One region of the Serratia odorifera genome, then DNA from elsewhere that is predicted to be linked to it. Evidence: predicted binding sites of a transcription regulator. Region 1 holds the regulator's gene; each other region holds the start of a gene.

The links. The regulator PurR, encoded in region 1, represses purine synthesis genes. The targets are predictions, from matches to a motif close to CANGCAAACGTTTGCNTG.
Positions count from the first base shown of each region.
Region 2: the regulator PurR is predicted to act here: its motif matches at 2,676-2,693, upstream of serA (phosphoglycerate dehydrogenase).
Region 3: the regulator PurR is predicted to act here: its motif matches at 3,453-3,470, upstream of purM (phosphoribosylformylglycinamidine cyclo-ligase).
Region 4: the regulator PurR is predicted to act here: its motif matches at 3,095-3,112, upstream of tusA (sulfurtransferase TusA).

Region 1 is NZ_JBGMUT010000001.1:834,391-840,199, forward strand. Features, by position in the region: gene cfa (cyclopropane fatty acyl phospholipid synthase) at 1-944, opposite strand, end outside; gene punC (purine nucleoside transporter PunC) at 1,289-2,494, opposite strand; gene punR (DNA-binding transcriptional activator PunR) at 2,617-3,537, shown strand; gene purR (HTH-type transcriptional repressor PurR) at 3,564-4,589, opposite strand; gene cydH (cytochrome bd-I oxidase subunit CydH) at 4,914-5,003, shown strand; gene sodB (superoxide dismutase [Fe]) at 5,077-5,655, opposite strand.
Region 2 is NZ_JBGMUT010000016.1:43,589-49,397, reverse strand. Features, by position in the region: gene ACCC84_RS22175 (oxidative stress defense protein) at 1-698, shown strand, start outside; gene ACCC84_RS22170 (LysR family transcriptional regulator ArgP) at 750-1,643, opposite strand; gene rpiA (ribose-5-phosphate isomerase RpiA) at 1,771-2,427, shown strand; gene serA (phosphoglycerate dehydrogenase) at 2,892-4,130, shown strand; gene ACCC84_RS22155 (5-formyltetrahydrofolate cyclo-ligase) at 4,185-4,793, opposite strand; RNA gene ssrS (6S RNA) at 4,842-5,023, opposite strand; gene zapA (cell division protein ZapA) at 5,064-5,393, opposite strand; gene ACCC84_RS22140 (YecA/YgfB family protein) at 5,702-5,809, shown strand, end outside.
Region 3 is NZ_JBGMUT010000007.1:181,411-187,219, reverse strand. Features, by position in the region: gene hda (DnaA inactivator Hda) at 1-363, opposite strand, end outside; gene ACCC84_RS17515 (E3 ubiquitin--protein ligase) at 599-1,123, shown strand; gene uraA (uracil permease) at 1,190-2,479, opposite strand; gene upp (uracil phosphoribosyltransferase) at 2,673-3,299, opposite strand; gene purM (phosphoribosylformylglycinamidine cyclo-ligase) at 3,555-4,592, shown strand; gene purN (phosphoribosylglycinamide formyltransferase) at 4,592-5,230, shown strand; gene speG (spermidine N1-acetyltransferase) at 5,413-5,809, shown strand, end outside.
Region 4 is NZ_JBGMUT010000011.1:34,676-40,484, reverse strand. Features, by position in the region: gene ACCC84_RS20025 (zinc/cadmium/mercury/lead-transporting ATPase) at 323-2,641, shown strand; gene tusA (sulfurtransferase TusA) at 2,763-3,008, opposite strand; gene ACCC84_RS20015 (7-cyano-7-deazaguanine/7-aminomethyl-7-deazaguanine transporter) at 3,293-3,958, shown strand; partial or broken gene ACCC84_RS20010 (GNAT family N-acetyltransferase) at 4,089-4,211, shown strand; gene ACCC84_RS20005 (DcrB family lipoprotein) at 4,293-4,856, shown strand; gene glpC (anaerobic glycerol-3-phosphate dehydrogenase subunit GlpC) at 4,937-5,809, opposite strand, start outside.

The DNA of each region.
Region 1 (5,809 bases):
GCGCCAAAATTGTGCCAGTCTTCCATCACGAAATGACCTTCGCTGGCCTGCGCAATATGTTTGACTGACGGCAGGCAACCGTTCGGGAAGATATATTTGTTGATCCAGGGGTCAACATTCATATCCGTACGATTCGACCCGATGGTATGCAGCAGGAATAGCCCGTTCGGTTTTAAATTGCGCTCGACCACCTCGAAATAGGTGCGGTAATTTTTAGGCCCGACGTGTTCAAACATACCAACCGAGGCGATGCGATCAAATTGCTGATCGAGATCCCGATAGTCTTGCAGCAGGATCTGCACGTCCAGCCCTTCACAGCGCGCCTGAGCCAGTTTTTGCTGTTCGGCGGAAATGGTCACACCCACTACCGAGACGCCGTAGTGCTTGGCGGCAAAGGCGGACAGACCGCCCCAGCCGCAGCCGATATCCAGCAGGCGCATGCCCGGCTGCAATTGCAGCTTTTCGCAGATAATACGCAATTTGCCTTCCTGCGCCTGTTCGAGCGTCGCCGCGTCTTTCCAGTAGCCGCAGGAATATTGCATATAGGGATCGAGCATCAGGGTAAATAAATCATTACCCAGATCGTAATGTTCCTTGCCGACAATCCAGGCACGTTTTTTGGATTGCAGATTGGTCAGCCGTGCAGCGGCAATGCGCAGCGTGTCTTTAAAATGGTGGGGGAGTTTCTTTTCCAGACCGGCGGCAACCACGCGGTGAAAGAAACAGTCCAGCCGTTCGCATTCCCACCAGCCGTCCATATAACTTTCACCCAGCCCCAGTGAACCTTCCTGCAGGACGCGCTTAAAAAACTCGGGGTTTTTAACCTGAATATCGAAAGGACGGGAGCCGTTTATTTCAATCCCCGCCATGCTGAGCATTTCATGGGCAATACGATACCATTGGTTATCCTGGATGCTCAGATCTTCTATACACGATGAACTCATAGCTTCTCCATCACCTTTCTTCTGACTTATGGCCCGTTGGGAAAAAGCTTAGCCAATTTCTGCGGGCATATACGTATCCCTACGACAAATTTCACCGCAAGGTTTGATATCCGACATGAACAGAGGAAAATTCCAAGAGAACCCTGATACCAAACGGCGTGGGGCAACTCATCAAAAAATAAACTGTGACGCCATACGCGTACACAACAAGTACGTGTAATAAAACGCTTTTAGCTATGGTATTTTTAAAGGTTATTTTTTGAGTATAGGCTTGCCGAGGCGCTTACTCAACTGTAAATCGCACTCGGCAAAAATATTCTTTAAGTGACTATTGCCAAAGGCAATTATGACGCGGAGTTAGCATGTTCACGCGGCGTTGACTGCGGTTGCTCGACCGTTTTGCCACGCTGTATCAGGTAGCCTATCGCAGCCAAGACCACGGTAGACACCATCACCGTTACCGTCGCCAATAGCGGTTGTGCGATAAATGCCGACACCAGCATACTGGCAACAAAGCATAAACCCAGTTGCAAGGTGTTTTGCAGTGCTGCCGCTTTACCGGTGCTTTCCGGGAACGGCGTCAACGCATTGGCCACCACGATCGGGTAGACAGCGCCGTTGACCAATGCCATCAGGCAGAACGGAATCAGCAGGGTGGTCAAGGTCGGCGTGGTCAGGGTGGCGACCAGATACAACGCCACCATACTGATGCCATACGCTATCAGCAGCCATGGCAGCAAGGTGTTGCCGTTAATGCGGTTTAGCGCGGTGCGGCAACCGAAGCCGCCGAGCAGGAAGGCCAGGGTCTGCGGCACGTAGCTCAGACCGATGTCATTAGGGCTGTAGCCCATGTTGCCAAGAATAAATGGCGAGCCGGTCAGCCAGGCAAAGAAGCCGGCTGAACAGGCGGCGAACACCATGACGTTACCGCCAAACACCGGCGACTTCAGCAGTTGCAGGAAGCCGATATCGTTGTTGTTGGCGGCGGCCGGCGCAAGGCGCGAACTGTCTTTGAGCAGCAGCGTTGGCACCAGCAGCAGGGCGCTGATCGCCAGCAGCACGGCAAAAATGGCGCGCCAGCCCATGTGATTCAGCAGCCAGGCTCCGAGCAACGGCGCCAGCGCTGGCGACAGCGCCACCAGCGGCATGATGGTAGCGAACACGCGATGGGCGGCGCCCTCGCGATAGCGATCGATAACGATCGCCTGCCAGGTGACCGCAGCGGAACAGACGCCGATCGCCTGAATAAAGCGCAATGACCACAGTTGCATCGCGTTATCGGCCCACAGCATGCCCAGACAGCCGATGCCAAATAGCGCCAGTCCCATCAGCAATACCGGCTTGCGGCCGAGACGATCGGAGAGTGGCCCCCAGAGTAATTGAGCAAAGGCAAAACCGGCCAGGAAGATACTGAGGCTGGCGCTGATGGCGCCGGCAGAAATCTGCAATTCTTGCTGCATGGCGCCAAAGGCGGGCAGGTACATATCGGTGGCCAGGTAGCCGAGCATGCTCAGCCCGGCGAGGTAAAACATAAATCCAAAGTTTCGCATGGTATTTCTCGTTGATGCTGTTGTGCAGGTTTTTTTTAGCGTCGCAAGTGTATCTGGCTGGATCTCTGCTTGTGAAACGGTAATATTTGCAAGCTGTTGTTAAAAAAATTGAAGGCAAAGCGATGTGGTCTGAATATTCCCTTGATGTGGTCGACGCCGTGGCGCGTACCGGCAGTTTCAGCGCGGCAGCGCAGGAACTGCATCGCGTGCCGTCAGCGGTGAGTTATACCGTACGTCAGTTGGAGCAGTGGCTGGCGGTGCCGCTGTTTGAACGGCGCCATCGCGACGTGGAGCTGACGCCTGCCGGCGCATTGTTTGTTCAGGAATCGCGCGCTGTCATCAAAAAAATGCTCGACACCCGTCGTCAGTGTCAGCAGGTGGCCAACGGCTGGCGCGGCCAGTTGAAGATCGCCGTCGATATCATCGTCAAACCACAGCGTAGCCGGCAACTGGTGCTGGATTTCTACCGTCATTTCCCGGACGTCGAGTTGCGGGTACAGCCGGAAGTGTTCAACGGCGTGTGGGATGCGCTGGTGGACGGGCGTGCCGATATGGCAATTGGCGCAACGCGCGCGGTGCCGACCGGTGGCGGCTTTGCCTTTCGCGACATGGGTTTTATGAACTGGCTGTGCGTGGTCAGCGCCAGCCATCCGCTGGCGGTTTTGCCCGGCCCGCTGGATGACGATCGGCTGCGGCCATTTCCCTCCCTGGTGCTGGAGGACACCTCACGCACCTTGCCCAAGCGCGTCACCTGGTCTTTGGATAACCAACGGCGGTTGCTGGTACCGGACTGGGTATCGGCGGTGGACTGTTTGCGTGATGGCTTGTGCGTCGGCATGGTGCCGGCACATCGCGTATTGCCGTTGATTGAGCAGGGGGAACTGGTGGCGTTGCAACTGCCTGAACCGTTCCCGCCCAGCGCCTGTTGCCTGACCTGGCAGCAGAACGCGCAGTCGCCGGCGATGGCGTGGTTGCTGGATTATCTCGGCGACAGTGAAACGCTGAATCAGGAATGGTTGAGCGAGGTGATATTGCCGGAGTAGCGCAATCGCGCCCCCCGGCCGGTGCTTTAGCGGCGGTAATCGACGAACGGGCCGTCGGCGACCGAGCGGCGTTCGATCAATTTGGGGTGGACTTCAATGACCTGCGATTCTTCGCGTTTGCTGATGATGCGATCCAGCAGCATGGTAAATGCCATTTCACCAAGACGCTCTTTTGGCTGATGGATAGTGGTCAGCGCCGGGGTGAAGTAACGCGCGTTGCGTACATTGTCATAACCGATCACTGAAATATCCTGCGGCACGCGCAACCCGAGCTCGTCGGCAGCGCAGATTGCGCCCATGGCCATAATGTCGCCGCCGCAGAACACGGCGGTCGGGCGCTGTTTTTGCGACAGGATCTGGTGCATGGCCTTATAACCGGACTCCGGCTCGAAGTCGCCCTGGACAATCCACTGGTCACGGATGTCGATATTGGCTTCCTGCAATGCCTTGAGGAAACCCTGATGACGGCCGCCGCCGGTGTTGCGCGACAGTTGCCCGGGAATGGCGCCGATGTCGCGGTGGCCACGTTCAATCAGATAACGGCCTGCCAGATAGCCACCTTCGAAGGCGTTGTCGATGATGGTGTCGGTGAAGTCACCGCGCGCGGCGCCCCAGTCCATCACCACCATCGGGATGTTGCGATAATCTTCCAGCATGCCGAGCAGTTGGTCAGGATATTCGGAGCACATCACCAGCAGGCCGTCGACGCGTTTTTGCGCCAGCATCGCCAGATAGGCGCGCTGTTTGTCCAGATTGTTATGCGAGTTGCACAGAATCAGCGTGTAGCCCTTGCTGTAACAGCTGTTTTCCACCGCTTCAATCACTTCAGCGAAATAGGGCGCTTCGCTGGAGGTTGCCAGCAGGCCAATGGATTTGGTGTGATTGACCTTCAAACTGCGAGCAACGGCGCTTGGGGAATAATGCAGCTCTTTAATGGCAGCCCAAACGGCCGCCTTGGTCTCTTCGGCGACGAAACGGGTCTTATTGATGACGTGCGAAACGGTGGTGGTGGAAACGCCCGCGCGTTTGGCCACATCTTTAATCGTTGCCATGTAAAGAATGACTCCTAAACCCACATGTATTTAGCATGTAAGCATGTTGTTAATCGTTTGCCTACGCAGATCCTTCTCCAGAGTCACGAAAACTTGGTTTTTAGTGTGGAAGTCGTCAGCCACTTGACCTGGAGGGACTCAATTGCCGGTGCGCAGCAGTGAACTGCGAATTTTGTCGCATATTGAGCAAAAGTGGAAGTGCTAATCAACATTATAAGCGTGGAATGATAACAAGATTTTATTGGGGAACTGTGGGAAAATGATTTGACGCACCAATACTGTGGATTTTATGCTTGGCGCAGATTATCTGATAAGGAGTTTTTGATGGATACCGATTTAAAAATGTCTTTGTTCACCACCCTGGGTGCATTGGCGATGATTATTGCCTTCAGCTTCACTGCCGCATTGAACTGAATCCTGACTTAATCAATAAAGGCGCAGCTCAATATGAACTGCGCCTTTTTATTTATTGCCGCGTATTGGCCAATTACGCCAGGTTTTCCGCTACGAACGCCCAGTTCACCAGCGCCCAGAAGTTTTCCAGATAGTTCGGCCGCGCATTGCGGTAGTCGATATAATAAGCGTGCTCCCACACGTCTACCGTCAGCAGCGGCTTGTCCTCGCCGGTCAGCGGGGTGGCTGCATTCGAGGTATTAACGATAGCCAGCGAACCGTCGCTTTTCTTTACCAGCCAGGTCCAGCCAGCGCCAAAATTGCCTACCGCTGATTGTGTGAACGCCTGCTTGAACTTATCGAAGCTACCGAAGGCCCGATTGATTGCTTCTGCCAGTTTACCGCTTGGCTCACCGCCGCCCTGTGGCGACAGGCAATGCCAGTAAAAGGTGTGGTTCCACACCTGCGCGGCGTTGTTGAAGATGCCGCCGCTGGCGGTTTTAACGATCTCTTCCAATGATTTTTCTTGAAACTCGCTGCCGTCGATCAGCGCATTCAGGTTAACCACATAAGCGTTGTGATGTTTACCATAGTGGTATTCCAGCGTTTCTGCCGAGATATGCGGTTCAAGCGCATCTTTGGCATACGGTAGAGCAGGTAGTGTAAACGACATTGCTTTCTCCTTCTTTTATATGGCGCCAATCTGGCGTTCCCATCCGGGGACTTTGGCGAACGAATCGCCAGTAACCACTCTTTTTTAGAGGTTATTAATGGTAGCAATTTCCCGACAGGAAAAGGAGTTAAAGCGTGCTAAATCGGGGCAAAAG
Region 2 (5,809 bases), on a different contig from region 1:
TTGGATTAGGGACGCTGCCTGTGGCGCTGCATGCGGCGGAAGTACCAGAAGGGCCACATGTGGTCACCTCTGGCACCGCCAGCGTCGACGCTACCCCGGATATCGCAACGCTGGCAATTGAAGTCAGCGTGTCCTCCAAGGATGCGGCACAGGCCAAGAAACAGGTTGATGAGCGCGTGGCGCAATATTTCGACTTCCTGCAAAAAAACGGCATTGAGAAGAAAGACATCAGCGCCGCCAATCTGCGCACGCAGCCGGAATACGACTACCTGAAAACCGGCGAGTCGGTGCTGAAAGGCTACCGCGCGGTGCGTCAGGTACAGGTGACGCTGCGTAAACTGGACAAGTTGAACGAACTGCTGGATGGGGCGCTGAAATCTGGCCTGAACGAGATCCGTGCCGTTGAGCTGGGGGTTGCCAACCCGGACGTTTACCGCCAGCAGGCGCGCGCGAAGGCGATTGAAAACGCCACCCAGCAGGCTGCTTCACTGGCTCAGGGCTTTAAAGCCAAACTGGGTCCGGTTTACAGCATTCGCTATCACGTCGCCAACTACCAGCCAATGCCAGTGGCGCGCATGTATAAAGCCGCCAGCGACGCGCCGGAAAACAGCGCCGCGCAAACCTACGAACAGCAAAGCATTCACTTTGACGATCAGGTGGATGTGGTGTTTGAACTGCAGCGTAACGCAGCGCAGTAACGCGCCGCAGCAGCAAATAATGAAAGGTTCGCTACGGCGAACCTTTTCTTTTTAGTCCTGACGCAACACCTGATGCCCGTGCGCCAGCAACGCATCGGTCACCTTGCGCATCATGCGGCTTTCCGGTGCAAAGCGGTGCCAGAACAGCATGCGGCGCTGAAACAGCCCCGGGGTCAGATCGATCAGTTCACCGGACGCCAGCTCTTTTTCTATTTGCAGGTGCGGGATCATACAGCAGGTGGTGCCTTGTCGCGCCAGTTGCACAAAGGCTTCGGACGAGTTGACGATGTGGCACGGCACGCTACCCGGCGACAGGTCGAAGTTTTGCTGTAAAAAGGCCTGGTGCATGTCGTCGAGATGATCGAAGGCCACCGCCGGCGCTTTCAGCAGCGCGGAGCGGGTTACGCCGTTGGGGAAATAACGCTCGGCAAAGCCCGGCGAGGCGACGAACAGATAATCCAGCGCGCCAAGCTGATCCACCAGACAGCTCGGCAGCGGCTGCGGTTGGATACTGACCGCGCCGACCACTTCGCCGCGGCGCAGGCGTTCCTGGGTGCGGGTTTCATCTTCCACCTGCAGATTCAGGCGAATTGGCGAATCCGCCAGCACCGGTTTGAGCGCCGGCAGCAACCAGGTGGCCAGACTGTCGGCGTTGACCGCCAGCGACAGCAGCAGCGGCGTATCAACGCCGGTATCGTTACCCAGCCACTCCTCTTCCAACAGCTCGACCTGATGCAGCAGGGCCAGCAGTTTCTGCCCCTGTTCGGTAGGGCGCGGCGGCACGGTACGGACCAGCAATGGCTGGCCGAACAGGTTTTCCAACTGTTTAATGCGTTGAGATACCGCCGATTGAGTGATGCAGAGTTTTTGTGCCGCGCGCTCAAAGCCGCGCTCACGGATCACCGCGTCCAGCGCCTGTAGCGTTCTATAGTCTGGGCGTTTCATCGGAGAGATATCCCTTAAAGTCGTTTGATTTAGGCACTATGCCACAATTTGTGATCCTGCCGGAGTGCAAAACAGCGAATTACCTTATAATACGCACACGTTTTCGTACATAGGCAATGTAAATACCATGACGCAGGATGAACTGAAAAAAGCGGTAGGCTGGGCGGCGCTGGAATATGTCAAACCGGATACCATCGTCGGGGTGGGGACCGGTTCTACCGCGGCGCACTTTATCGACGCGCTGGGGTCGATCAAACATCAGATCAAGGGCGCAGTATCCAGTTCCGACGCCTCGACCGCCAAGCTGAAAAGCCTGGGGATCCCGGTGTTCGACAGCAATGAAGTTGACGTGCTGGATATTTACGTCGACGGTGCCGATGAGATCAACGGCCATATGCAGATGATCAAGGGCGGCGGCGCGGCGCTGACGCGGGAGAAAATCATCGCGGCCATTGCACGCCAGTTCATTTGCATTGCTGACGCCTCCAAACAGGTTGACGTGCTGGGGAAATTCCCACTGCCGGTAGAAGTGATCCCGATGGCGCGTTCCTATGTCGCGCGCGAACTGGTGAAGCTCGGCGGACTGCCGGAATACCGCCAGAACGTGGTGACCGATAACGGCAACGTGATCCTCGACGTACATAATCTGCAAATTGTTGATGCCATCGCGCTGGAAAATAAGATCAACGGCATCGCCGGCGTGGTCACCGTTGGGCTGTTTGCCAATCGTGGCGCCGACATTGCGCTGATCGGCACCTCCGACGGGGTCAAGGTGGTCAAATAAGCCGTTAGCCGCTGTGGCCCGGGCAATCGCCGCCGCTGTGCGGCGTGTTCCGTCGCGTTGAGCATTGGCAAACCGTCCGGGCCGCGTTCGGCATAATTTATGGCAGAAAACATGTTTTATTTATGACGGCGAATTTGGTGACATATGTCACATCTTGGTAATAATTTCCGTTAAGCTTCCGTTAATTTCTTTCCCTATAGCATTTTCCACCAGAATCGACCGACAGCCCTTGGCCTTGTGCTGATGGGCAGGCAATCGTTTGTATTGCCGCTGGCGTTATTTTTGTTATGTTGGTGCGGTGCTGTTCCATTTGTAGCGAAATTTTTACGTGGCAACACGGCGGCAGGCGAGCGAGTCATGCCCAGGCACCTGGCGCTGAGGCGCAGCCATGGCAAGCCAACGTGAAAACAGGCTGGATCTGGATAACGCAGCCGCTTCTGAAGTCTGAACATAGGGTCGGGTAAATGGCAAAAGTATCATTGGAGAAAGACAGGATTAAGTTCCTGTTAGTGGAAGGGGTTCATCAGAGTACGGTAGATAACCTGCGCGCTGCCGGTTATACCAACATTGAATACCATAAAGGTGCATTAGACACCGAATCGCTTAAGGCATCGATCCGCGATGCTCACTTCATCGGCATTCGATCGCGTACGCATCTGACCGAAGAGGTTTTTGCTGCCGCCGAGAAACTGGTTGCGGTAGGCTGTTTCTGCATCGGTACCAACCAGGTTGATTTGCAAGCGGCGACCAAACGCGGTATTCCGGTGTTTAACGCGCCATTCTCCAATACCCGATCCGTGGCTGAAATGGTGCTGGGCGAGCTATTGCTGATGCTGCGTGGCATTCCTTCCGCCAACGCCAAAGCGCACCGTGGCGTGTGGAACAAACTGGCCGTCGGGTCGTTTGAAGCGCGCGGTAAAAAGCTCGGTATCATTGGCTATGGCCATATCGGTACCCAACTGGGCATCCTGGCTGAAGGGCTGGGGATGAAAGTGTTCTTCTACGACATCGAAAACAAGCTGCCGTTGGGCAATGCGCAACAGGTACGTCATCTGTCGGACCTGCTGAACATGAGCGACGTGGTGACGCTGCACGTACCGGAAACGCTGTCGACCAGGAACATGATGGGCCAGGAAGAGCTGGCGCTGATGAAGCCGGGCGCGATCCTGATCAACGCTTCACGCGGTACCGTGGTGGATATTCCTGCGCTGTGCGATGCGTTGGCCAGCAATCATCTGGCGGGCGCGGCGATCGATGTGTTCCCTGAAGAACCGGCAACCAACAGCGATCCGTTCAATTCGCCGCTGTGTGAGTTTGATAACGTGATCCTGACGCCACACATTGGTGGCTCCACGCAGGAAGCGCAGGAAAATATCGGTGATGAAGTGGCCGGCAAACTGGCGAAGTACTCCGACAATGGCTCTACGCTGTCTGCGGTCAACTTCCCGGAAGTGTCGCTGCCGGCGCATGGCCCGAGCGCCAGCCGTCTGCTGCATATTCACCAAAACCGTCCTGGCGTGCTGACGCAGATTAACCAGATCTTTGCGGAAGAGGGCGTCAACATTGCGGCGCAGTATCTGCAAACCGGCCCGGAAATCGGCTATGTGGTGATTGATGTCGAAGCGGAAACCGAACGTGCCGACGCGGCACTGCAGCGTATGAAGGCCATTCAGGGCACTATCCGCGCCCGTCTGCTGCTGTAACCCGGGTTGTGCTAACGTGACCATCCCCAAGGCCGGCTTTGCCCGGCCTTTTTGTTATTCGACGATCTGCCACGCCCAGACCGTTGACGGGGTGATAATCTCCGGCAACGGAATATCCCAATGCTCTGCCGGCAAGGCGTCGACCTGCTGGCAATCGTGCGCCAGTCCGATCGGGTAAGGGCCGCCGTGCTGCCAGTGCTGCAGTGTGCGATCGTAAAACCCGCCGCCCATCCCCAGCCGCTGCCCGGTGTGATCGAAGGCCACCAGTGGCGCCAATACGATGTCCAACTGCCGGGTTGGCAACACGTTGCGTACGTCGAGCTGCGGTTCAGCAATGTTGAAACGGTTGTGCGTCATCGGCGTTTCGGCGCTATAGCGCAAGAACAGCAAATGTCCGGCGCTGAACGGGTGCAACACCGGCAGATACAGCTGCTTGTTCATCTGCCACAGGCGTTCGATCAGCGGCCGGGTGTCGAGCTCACCGTCAAACGACAGGAATGCCGCAATGCGCTGTGCAGCGGCAATGCGCGGATGAGTGGCAATGCGATCGGCGATCTGTTCGGCAAACAGCTTTTGTGATTCAGGGGTTAACGCTCGGCGTTGCTGACGGATATGGTTACGAATGGCTTGCCGTTGTGCGGCGAACTGAGGTTGAAAAGGCATAGTTTGCATGGCGCGTTGTGATGGGTGGCCCCATAAACCGCAATGAAGGGAATCTCCGAGATGCCGTCGCAGGCTGTAACCCTTGAACCCATGGTTCAAGGTGAACGTGCTGTCGCAATCTTAAGGCTTCTCGACGGGCGAGCATGCACACCGATCGCGGAGCATCACATTCTGTTGGTACTAAATATCGGCTCAGGGGACTGGCCCGCTGGCGAACATCTCAGAGAAATTTTTTACTCATTGTCGACGCTGTCGCTTCAACAACTTAAGTTATTCGAATTGTGCATCCTGACGGTCAGCGATGCGACCTTGTTCAAGCAGCGCCTGTTCAATGGTCTGTTGCAGCATGCGGATGCGTTGTTCCATATTGGCCGCATAATCGCGCGTTTTCAAGCGTTCTTGTGCAAGTTCGTGACAAACATTCAAAGCGGCGATGAAAACCAACTGCTCAGTATTTGTGACTCTAGTGCGAACTTTAAGATCTTGCAACCGTTGGTTAAGATCGTCCGCCGCCATGTTCAACGCATCTTGTTGTTCTGGCGGGCAATTGACTCTTAACGAGCGGCCAAAAATTTGAATATCTACCGGTTGTGCAGACATGCCACCTTCCTGCCTAAATTTCGCGCCAGCCTCGGTCTGCCGAAGCGGGCGACACTATATATACCCTAGTACCGAGATACAACCCCTTTTTATCAGTACCTGGTTGTAATCTACTGTGCGGCACGGCGCCAGTCAAAAAACGGTGTCAAAATGCGGACATAACGCCATTTTTATCCCGGACGGCACCAAGTGAACCCTAGCACATACCGATTATAACTAGCCACTGCAGGGGCGTGCTTATCTGGTATAACCACGGACCTTGGTGGTAGCATAACACGAACTTATCCTGCCAACGATGACGAATACGCATGTCTATACAGAATACATTTCCAAGTTACCAATCTTTGACCGTCGCCCTCAAGGGCCAGTCGGTGGCATTGACCGCAGCCGAAATGCACGGCCTGCTCAGCGGCATG
Region 3 (5,809 bases), on a different contig from region 1:
GTTGAAAATGGCCATTTCCCAGGCTTCATCGCCGGCGATGCATTCAATGTTATCAATGCACACCAGCGCCAACTGCTCCATGCCATCCAGCACTTCCGGCACAAAATAGGCGCGTTTATCCAAGGGCACATAGCCGACCGCTTCGCCGCGTTGCGACAGCTCGGCGCAGGCGGCGTGCAGCAAATGGCTGCGCCCACCACCTTCGCGCGACCAGAAATAGATATAACTGCCATGTTCCTGAACAACGGCAGACTGGATCGCAGCTAATAGGGATGGGTTCTCCCCCGGATAAAAACTGGCGAACGTTTCATCGTCGGGAAGATAAAGTGGCAGTGAAAGCTGTGCCGGCGTATTCAGAAGCACCTCAACCAAAACTGGCAGGAAAACGGCATCAGTCTAACACAGAAAACGGCGACTGTTGAACCGGCAGGATTTTATGCCGCAATAGTGAGCGGCATCAGCGCACGATCGCCGTTTGGCGGCGGCTGGGCGCCGACAATGTTCCATCGGGCGGGTTTGTATTTTTGCTACAACCTGTCCTAGTATGGATAGGCAAACTGCAATTTCCACTATTTGGGTTACCGAAAGGACGTAAACAATGAAATCATGGAATAAAGTATTGTTGGCCTCGGTCATCGGCTTACTGGTCGCCGGCTGCGATGATGCCTCCAAAGTAGACGCTAACCTGGACAAGGCAAAAAACAGCGCCGAACAGCTGAAAGACGCCGCAGACAAGAAGGCCGAGCAGTTGACCGACAGCGCGAAAGCCAAAGCGGAAGAGATCAAGCAACAGGCATCCGCACAGGCCGATCGCTTAAAAGACCAGGCTTCCTCGCTGAAGGACGACGCCACCAAACAGGCGGATGTGCTGACCGGCGATGCCAAAGCCAAGGCCGAAGCCATCAAGCAGGAAGCGGACCAGCAAAGCCAGCAACTGGTTGAGCAGGCTAAAAATATTAAAAACGACGCCATCAGCGGCGCAAACGATCTGACCGAGCAGGCCAAGGCCAAAACGGCTGAAATCAAGCAAAGCATGGATAATAAAGTGCAAGACGCCCAAAACCAGGCGGATGCCGCCACTACTCCGGCTGAACCACAGCCAGCCCCGGCAACCAACCCGTAATCGGCCTACGGCAAATAGCGAAAAGGGCGGCAAAGCCGCCCTTTTTACTGGCCAATAACCCGCACGTTATTTTTGATCGACGCGCTCTTCCACGACGTCAATCACCTCTTCTTCCTTGCGCCACAGGCTAATGAGCTTGAACAGCAGGCTTAGACCGATGCCGACCACGGTCGCCAGCGCCATGCCTTTCAGTTCGGCTGCGCCAATATGCACCTTCGCCCCGCTGACGCCGATGATCAGGATCACCGAGGTCAAAATCAGGTTCTGCGCCTTGTTATAATCCACTTTGGATTCAATCAGCACGCGAATACCGGATGCGCCAATTACGCCGTACAGCAACAGCGAGACGCCGCCCATCACCGGCACCGGCACCGCCTGAATCGCAGCCGCCAGTTTACCAACGCAGGACAACAGAATAGCCAGCACCGCCGCGCCGCCGATCACCCAGGTACTGTAAACCTTGGTAATCGCCATCACGCCAATGTTTTCACCGTAGGTGGTGTTCGGCGTCGAACCGAAAAAACCGGAGAACATGGTCGACACACCGTTGGCGAACATCGAACGATGCAGGCCGGGATCGCGCAGCAAATCTTTTTTGACAATATTTGCCGTCACCACCAGGTGGCCAACGTGTTCGGCAATCACCACCAGCGCCGCGGGCAGGATGGTGAAGATGGCAAACCACTCAAAGCGCGGGGTGTAAAAGGTTGGTAGCGCAAACCAGTGCGCTTCACGAATCGGCGTCAGATCGACCACGCCCATAAAGAATGACAGCGCGTAGCCCACCAGCACCCCAATCAGGATCGGGATAATCGCCAGAAAACCGCGGAACAGCACCGAGCCAAGAACGGTTACCGCCAGCGTGACCAGTGAAATGGTCACGGCGGTGCCGTCAACCGCAGCACCATCGGCCGGCAGCAGGCCGGCCATATTGGCCGCCACGCCCGCCAGTTCCAGACCGATTACCGCCACAATCGCCCCCATCGCCGCCGGCGGGAACATCACGTCGAGCCAGCCGGTACCGGCTTGTTTGACGATCAGCGCGACCAGGCAGAACAACGCGCCGCAGATGATAAAACCGCCGAGCGCCACCTCATAGCCCAACGGCAACAGTAACAACACCGGTGAGATAAACGCGAAGCTCGACCCCAGATAGGCCGGGATTTTACCCTTGCAGATAAACAGGTACAGCAGCGTGCCAATGCCGTTGAACAACAGCACCGTGGCCGGGTTGATCTTGAACAGGATCGGTACCAGCACGGTGGCACCGAACATCGCGAACAGATGCTGGAAACTGAGTGGAATGGTCTGAAGCAGCGGCGGGCGTTCACTGACGCCAATGGCGCGACGGGTCATACGGTTTTTCCTCTGCTATCCCGGTCATACCTGCCGCTGTCTTGCCGTTGGCTGCGCGCACGCGTGCATCACTGACAGGCGTCAGTTGATCGGCAGTGCCTCGCTTGCCGCCGTGATGCAACAGCAGTTATTGGGGGATAAATATTTTATGCAAAAAAAACCGACTCATTACAGTCGGCTTGTCAGCTAAATTTTACTTGGTACCAAATATCTTGTCGCCGGCGTCGCCGAGACCAGGCACGATGTAGCCCTTCTCGTTCAGGCATTGATCGATCGAGGCGGTGTACAGCTCAACGTCCGGGTGCGCCTTTTCCAGCGCCTTGATGCCTTCCGGCGCGGCAACCAGCACCAGCACCTTGATGCTGTTGCAGCCGGCCTTCTTCAGCAGGTCGATGGTGGCGATCATCGAACCACCGGTTGCCAGCATCGGGTCAACCACCAGCGCCATGCGCTCTTCAATGTTGGAGACCAGCTTCTGGAAATACGGTACCGGCTCCAGCGTTTCTTCATCGCGATAGACGCCGACCACGCTGATGCGTGCGCTTGGCACGTGTTCCAGCACGCCTTCCATCATGCCGAGACCGGCGCGCAGGATAGGCACGACGGTGATCTTTTTCCCTTTAATCTGCTCGATTTCAACCGGCCCACACCAGCCTTCAATAGTGACTTTTTCAGTCTCCAGATCGGCGGTCGCTTCATAGGTCAGCAAACTACCCACTTCAGAAGCCAGCTCACGAAAGCGTTTGGTGCTGATATCGTGTTCGCGCATCAGACCAAGCTTGTGTTTTACCAGCGGGTGTTTCACCTCAACGATCTTCATCATTTTTCTCCTATTAAGGTGGTTGACGGCCAAAAAAATCGCGGGATTATACCTCCTTTTTGCGGGCACGCCACTAACAATAGCCCGATCCAGATCAACTAAAGATTGATAATGATTATAGAAGACGAAAAATCAGAGCAAGCTCACAAGCCACTCGCAAACGTTTGCCTGCGCTGTTAGAATTGCCGCGCCTTATTCCGGAATCAATGCCGGAAGCACCGTTTTCAAACCGCAAACCGTCGTGGGGATCGCGCAGTGACCGACAAAACCTCTCTCAGCTATAAAGACGCAGGTGTCGATATCGATGCTGGCAACGCATTGGTAGACCGCATCAAAGGTGTAGTAAAACAGACCCGCCGCCCGGAAGTGATGGGTGGTCTGGGCGGTTTTGGCGCCCTGTGTGCATTACCACAAAAATACCGCGAACCGATCCTGGTCTCCGGTACTGACGGCGTGGGCACCAAGCTGCGTCTGGCGATGGATCTGAAACGCCACGACACCATCGGTATCGATCTGGTCGCCATGTGCGTGAACGATTTGGTGGTGCAAGGCGCAGAGCCGCTGTTCTTCCTCGATTATTACGCCACCGGCAAGCTGGATGTGGATACCGCCGCCAGCGTGATCACCGGCATCGCCGAAGGCTGCAAACAGTCAGGTTGTGCGCTGGTGGGCGGTGAAACCGCTGAAATGCCCGGCATGTACCACGGCGAAGACTATGACGTCGCCGGATTCTGCGTCGGTGTGGTAGAAAAGTCGGAAATCATCGACGGCAGTAAAGTTCAGGCCGGCGATGCGTTGATTGCCCTGGGCGCTTCCGGCCCGCACTCCAATGGTTATTCGCTGGTGCGCAAGATCCTGGAAGTTAGCAACACCGATCCGACGACCACCGACCTCGACGGCCAACCGCTGGCCGACCATCTGTTGGCACCGACCAAGATTTATGTGAAATCAGTACTGCAACTGATTGAACAGCACGATATTCATGCCATCGCTCACCTGACCGGCGGCGGCTTCTGGGAAAACATTCCACGCGTGCTGCCAGAAGGCATGCAGGCGGTGATCGACGAAGCCAGCTGGCAGTGGCCGGCGGTATTCAACTGGCTGCAACAGGCCGGTAACGTCAGCCGTCATGAAATGTACCGCACCTTCAACTGCGGCGTGGGCATGCTTATCGCCCTGCCGGAAGCCGAAGTGGAAGCGGCTATCGCCTTGCTGACCGCCGCTGGCGAAAAAGCCTGGAAGATTGGCAAACTGACCGCCAGCGCCGACCAACAGCAAGTGGTTATTCAGTGATGAAAAAGATTGTGGTGTTGATCTCCGGTCAGGGGAGCAATCTCCAGGCGTTGATTGACGCCTGCCAGCAGGGCCGCGTTGCCGCCGAGATCGTGGCGGTATTCAGCAACAAGGCTCAGGCCTATGGCTTGCAGCGCGCCGAAGCGGCAGGCATTGCCGCCCATGCGCTGGATGCCAAATCCTTTGCCGATCGCGATGCGTTCGACGCCGCGCTGGCGCAGGCCATCGACCAATACCAGCCGGATCTGGTGGTGCTGGCCGGCTACATGCGTATTCTCAGCGCCGCGTTCGTGCAGCACTACGCTGGCCGGATGTTGAACATTCACCCTTCCCTGCTGCCGAAGTACCCTGGCCTGCATACCCATCGTCAGGCGATCGACAACGGTGATAGCGAACATGGCACCTCGGTACATTTCGTTACCGAGCAGCTCGACGGCGGGCCGGTAATTCTGCAGGCCAAGGTGCCTATCTTCCCTGGCGACGAGGAAGATGAGGTGGTGGAACGCGTGCAGGCGCAGGAACACACCCTGTATCCGCTGGTGGTCAACTGGTTTGTCGAAGGGCGCCTGGCGATGCGTGACGGCGCAGCCTGGCTCGATGGCCACCCCCTGCCAGAGCAGGGACACGCGGCGGACTGAGCACGCAAACTTAACCTCATCTCAACGGCGCCACGCAGGCGCCGTTTTTTTTCGCCGCAATACATCCCATCAAGTTATAATTTGCAGGATTTCACTTTTTATTCCCGATCCTTCGCGTTGCGTAAAAGCCACAATCGTGCGGTTCGCGCTATCGCGGGGATAACCGACATAGAGGAACCAACATGTCCAGCACTGCCAGCGTCCGATTGCGCCCATTGGAACGGGATGATTTGACGTTCGTCCACCAGATGGACAACAACGCCAGCGTAATGCGCTACTGGTTCGAGGAGCCTTACGAGGCCTTCGTCGAACTGTCCGATCTGTATGACAAGCATATCCACGACCAAAGCGAGCGCCGTTTTATCATTGAACACCAGGGGGCCAAAGTCGGCCTGGTAGAACTGGTGGAGATCGATCATATCCATCGCCGCGCGGAATTTCAGATCATCATCGATCCGGCGCACCAGGGCAAAGGCTACGCCAGCACCGCCGCCAAACTGGCGATGGATTATGGCTTTTCGGTGCTGAACCTGTACAAGCTGTACCTGATCGTCGACAAGGAAAACCCGAAGGCGATCC
Region 4 (5,809 bases), on a different contig from region 1:
AATATCGCCTGGGGGTTTGCGGCGACGCGGTGAGAATTATTGAGGTGGATAACAACGTCGCTCCATTGGAGGAAAATACCCACAGCTGGCGCTGCACGATGGAACATATCCCTGCGTCTCCCCGACCGGCCAGCCGGAAAAAAGCTCTGCAAATTTGCTGCCGGCACATTTGTCCGGCAACCCACGCCGCTACAGCCTGCTCGCCCTACTGTCAGACTTTGTCGGTAGTCGGAATTATTCTCATCCCGCTGCTTGACTCTGGAGTTGGCTCCAGGGTGTACAGTCGGCAAGGTGAGCATCACTAACTGCCGAAGGGGGCATTATGCAGACACGTCCATCACCACACACACATTCACACAGTCATAACGACAGCGGTTGTGGCTGCGGCCATGACCATGCCAAAGCCCAACATGGCTGTAGCAGCGAACAACCCACGACGGTAGACGCGCAGCAAACGACGCAGCCGCCATCATGCCAAAGCACGCAGTGTTGCAGCAGCGGCGATCCCGCAGATCCGGACGAAGAAAGCGACAGGCTGGCCGCTGTTCCCCCTTCCGGCAGTCAGCGTTTTAGTTGGAAAGTCAACGGCATGGATTGCCCAAGCTGTGCGCAAAAAATAGAAAATGCCGTCACTGCCATCCCCGGTGTGGACAGCGCTCGCGTGCTGTTCGCTACCGAAAAGCTGGTGGTCGACGCGCAGAGCGATATCAGCCAGCGCGTGCAAGACGCGGTCGGCAAGGCTGGCTTTACCCTGCTCGGTATCGGTGAGCAGGCAAAGACGGCGGTCGTCCCATCGCGGCTGGTTGAGTACGGCCCGTTACTGTTGATGGCCGCGCTGATGGTCATCAGTTGGGCGCTGAACGCCGTTAACCCGCAGTTTGGCCGCATCGCATTCATTGCCACCACGCTGGTGGGGCTGGCGCCGATCGCCAGCAAAGCGCTGCGTCTGATCCGTAGCGGTACGCCGTTTGCCATCGAAACGCTGATGAGCGTCGCTGCCATCGGCGCGCTATTTATCGGCGCCACTGCCGAAGCGGCGATGGTACTGCTGCTGTTTATGGTCGGTGAACTGCTGGAATCCTACGCCGCCAGCCGTGCACGTCGTGGCATTAGCGCCCTGATGGCGCTAGTGCCGGAGGATGCTTTGCTGATCCGCGGCGAACAGCGGCAGCGGGTGCCGGTCGCCAGCCTGCGCCCCGGAGATGTGATTGAAATCGCCCCTGGCGCCCGTCTGCCGGCCGACGCCGAGCTGATCAACCCGTTCGCCAGCTTTGATGAAAGCGCGCTGACCGGCGAGTCGGTACCGGTCGAACGCCAACAGGGCGAGAAAGTGGCGGCGGGCAGCCTGTCGGTCGATCAGGCAGCTCAAATGAAAGTGGTTTCCGAACCGGGCAACAATGCCATCGATCGCATCCTGCAACTGATTGAAGAAGCGGAAGAACGCCGCGCGCCCATCGAGCGCTTCCTCGACCGTTTCAGCCGTTATTACACCCCGGCGATCATGCTGCTGGCGGTAGCGGTGATCCTGCTGCCGCCGCTGCTGTTCGCACAGCCATGGGAAACCTGGATTTATCGTGGCCTGACGCTGTTGCTGATTGGCTGTCCGTGCGCGCTGGTCATTTCGACACCGGCGGCGATCACCTCCGGCCTGGCGGCCGCCACGCGGCGTGGCGCATTGATCAAAGGCGGCGCAGCGCTGGAACAGTTGGGCCAGGTGCAGACCATCGCCTTTGATAAAACCGGTACCTTGACCGAGGGCAAACCGACGGTAACTGACGTGCTGCCGATTGGCGATGTCGATCGGCAACGCCTGTTGGCGCTGGCCGCCGCGGTTGAGGCCGGCTCGCACCATCCGCTGGCGCAGGCGATCGTTCGCCACGCCGAAGGCAACGGTGGCCTGCTGCCTTCGGCAGCCAATCGCCGTGCGCTGGTCGGTATGGGGGTAGAAGGCGAGGTAGACGGGCAACGCATACTGATCGGCGCGCCGACCAAGGTCGCCGCCGGCCTGCTTGCTGACCCGTGGCAAAATCGGGTCGAGCAGTTGGAAAACGCCGGAAAAACCGCCGTGGTGGTATTGGCAGACGGCGTACCACTCGGCTTGCTGGCACTGCGCGATACGCTGCGCAGCGATGCAGGTCAGGCGATCGCGGCACTGAGACAGCTGGGTATCAATGGCGTGATGCTGACCGGCGACAACCCGCGCGCCGCAGCGGCTATCGCCGGCGAGTTGGGGTTGGATTACCGCGCCGGACTGTTGCCGGAAGACAAGGTCAGCGCGGTGAATCAACTGAGCCTGTTGCGGCCCACCGCGATGATTGGCGACGGCATCAACGATGCCCCGGCGATGAAGGCAGCCAGTATTGGCATCGCCATGGGCAGTGGTACCGATGTCGCGCTGGAAACCGCCGACGCGGCGCTGACCCACAACCGACTGCTGGGCATCGCGGAAATGGTGCGTATTTCACGCGCGACCCATGCCAATATCCGGCAGAACATCACCATCGCATTAGGGCTGAAAGGCGTGTTTCTGATCACCAGTCTGTTGGGGCTGACCGGCCTGTGGTTGGCGGTGCTGGCCGACTCCGGCGCGACCGCCCTGGTGACGTTGAACGCATTGCGACTATTGAAAAACCGGCAATAATCCGCTGATAACCCCGCCAGGCTGCCGGCAACCGTCAGCCTGGCGTAGCGAATTGGCGAGCGGGAAAACCCCAGGCATTTACCAACAGCGCTGCGTTTTAACCCCGCAGCGCGGCCGTCGCTTAGAGGCCTTTGCGCAGCAGATAGCGGTAGGGTGCGCGTTCGGTTTCCTGCGCCACCAGCGTATGTTCCATAAAGCGACAGAAGCCGGGAATATCGCGGGTAGTGGCCGGATCGTCGGCAATAATCAGCAGCGTTTCGCCGTTATCCATATGACGAACGGTCTTGCGCACCATCATCACCGGCTCCGGGCAGCGCAGGCCAAGCGCGTCGAGGGTTTGGTCAGCCTCGGAAAAAATATCAGTCATGCAGTTTGTCTCGATCAATTCGATCGGCGAACGCTCGCCGGATCGTATAGCGCTATAGTTTACGCCGGTGTTTTTTCTGTGCAAGGGACGTTAACGTTTGCGTGTATTTTAACCGTTTATTTCATTGCATTGGTTGCGCAAACGCGTATCATGCCGCCGCGCGGAAAATTTATCGCGCCACGATTTTTTGGTCATATACTCAACGTAGATTGCAAGCGCAGCAAGCCTGCTTCCGGCTATGGCGAGTATGGGTTCCCTCACCCCATTTTTCAAAAAGGTCAGTTATGTACGCATTTACCGCTCAACAGCGCTTGAACGCGCTGGTATGGCTATCGTTATTCCATATTGTCATCATCACCTCCAGTAACTACCTGGTGCAGTTGCCGATTACCGTTTTCGGCTTCCATACCACCTGGGGCGCATTTACCTTCCCGTTTATCTTCCTGGCGACCGATCTCACCGTGCGCATTTTTGGCGCGCCTCTGGCTCGCAGGATCATTCTTGCGGTGATGGTGCCGGCGCTGTTTATCTCCTATGTGATTTCAACCGTCACCTATCAGGGGGAATGGCAAGGCTTTGCCGCACTGCGCCAATTTAACCTGTTTGTGGCGCGTATCGCCGTGGCCAGTTTTATGGCCTACGTGCTTGGTCAGATCCTCGATGTTCACGTCTTCAACCGCCTGCGTCAGCGCAGCGCCTGGTGGGTGGCTCCCGCCGCCGCGATGTTCCTCGGCAATATCAGCGATACGCTGTCGTTCTTCTTCATTGCCTTCTACAAAAGCAGCGACGCCTTTATGGCCGCTAACTGGGTGGAGATCGCGCTGGTGGACTACAGCTTCAAGGTGCTTATCTGCCTGATATTCTTCCTGCCGATGTACGGCGTACTGCTCAACATGCTGCTCAAGCGTCTGGCGAACCGCAATCCGGACGGTTCGCTGCAACTGAGTTAACCTGCCGATTCGGTTATCATGGCGGCCCACGAGCACACCGAGGCCGCCATGACCCTGATCATCCGTCACGCCACGCTGGAAGAGATTGCCCCGCTGTATCAACGCATCCCCGAATTCGGCGGCTGACGGTAAAACCCGCAATCAGTTTCGCGGCATGCTGATGCTGCTGATCGATAACGGTTATCGGATTGTTGAACTGGAAAAGAAAGGCGAAGTCGCTGATTATCGGTTATTACTGGAGAAAACCCGCTGACAACTTCCAGCTTGCATTTCACGGCGGAATACGTTGCGATCGGACAGAGACACCATACCTGTAAAGGAAGAAGGAAGCCCAATGCGTAAAGTAGCAACATTGATGGGAATCGGCCTGTTAGTTCTCGGCCTTGCGGCCTGCGATGGCGAAACCAAAGACACCTCCGCGCCAGCCGGCGATGCCGCCGCCAGCGCCGCCGCTGGACAACAGGTAAACTTACTGGACGGTAAACTGGCCTTTACCCTGCCCACCGGCATGTCCGATCAGAGCGGCAAGCTGGGCAACCAGGCCAATAATATGCACGTTTACGCCGACACCACCGGCCAGCGTGCGCTGATTGTCATTCTGGGCGATAAAACCGCCGACTCGCTGGAAACCCTGGCACAACGCCTGGAAGAAAAGCAGCGTTCGCGTGATGCCAACCTGCAGGTGGTCACCAACAAGGCGATTGAAATTGACGGCGTGCCGTTGCGCCAGTTGGACAGCATCATTGCCAGCGGCGGCGAGAAAGCCTACTCCTCGATCCTGATCGGTACGCTGGATAACCAGCTGCTGACCATCCAGGTGACGCTGCCGGCGGATAACCAACAGCAGGCACAAACCGAAGCGGAAAGCATCATCAGTACGCTGAAACTGAAACCATAAGTCCAGCGTGCCTCACCGGCACGCTGAAACTAACGCCGTAAACCCGGGGCCGCTACGCTGCCCCGTTCATTCCGCGCCACTCACGCCAGCGCCTGAGCCAACAGGGTGATCGGGTGTTCACAGCGTTTGCCGGTCGACATTTCAATCTGCCATTTGCAGGTTTCGCAATCGGTTACCACCAAATCTACCCCGCTTTGTTCAATCTGGCGGAACAGCGCCGCGCCAATGCCCTGCGAAGTGTCGTAGTTTTCCGATTTAAAGCCATAGGTGCCGGCAATACCGCAACACTGCGACTCCAATACGATCAGTTCCAGTCCGGGGATCTGCCGCAACAGCTCTAGCGTATAGGCGGTCCAGCCCATTTTTTCCATATGACACGGGGTGTGGTAAGCCACCCGCAGCGGCGTAGGGTTCAGCGGCAGCGTTCTCCCCTGGCTGAGCAGGCGATAAAGGTAGCGCGTCGCCAGTTCCACCCGGTCACGCACCGCGGAGGTGTCGACCTCGAGCAAATGGGGATATTCGTCGCGCAGCGTGAAGGTGCAGCTCGACGAGGTTGCCACCACCGGCATGCCCTGTTCCAGTACCGCATGGCGCAGCGCGTCGGCATTGACGTTGGCCTGCCTTTTCGCCTGTTGGATAAAGCCATTGGCGATCAGCGGCACGCCGCAACACTTCTCACGCTTTAACAGCTGAACGCCGATATCCATCGCGTTGAATACCGCGATCAGATCCTTGCCCAGTTGCGGGTGATTGTAGTTGACGAAACAGCCGTGGAAGAACGCCACTTGCTCACGATACCGCGCCTGCTGCTGCGCCTGCGAGCGATACCAACGGCGGAAGGTGCCGAAAGAATACTTCGGCAACGTGCGCCGGTGATCGATTTTCAGCGCCTTGTCCAGCAGTTTGCGCACCGGCTTCAGGCCGGTAGTGGCGTTGACGATCGGCGCAAACGG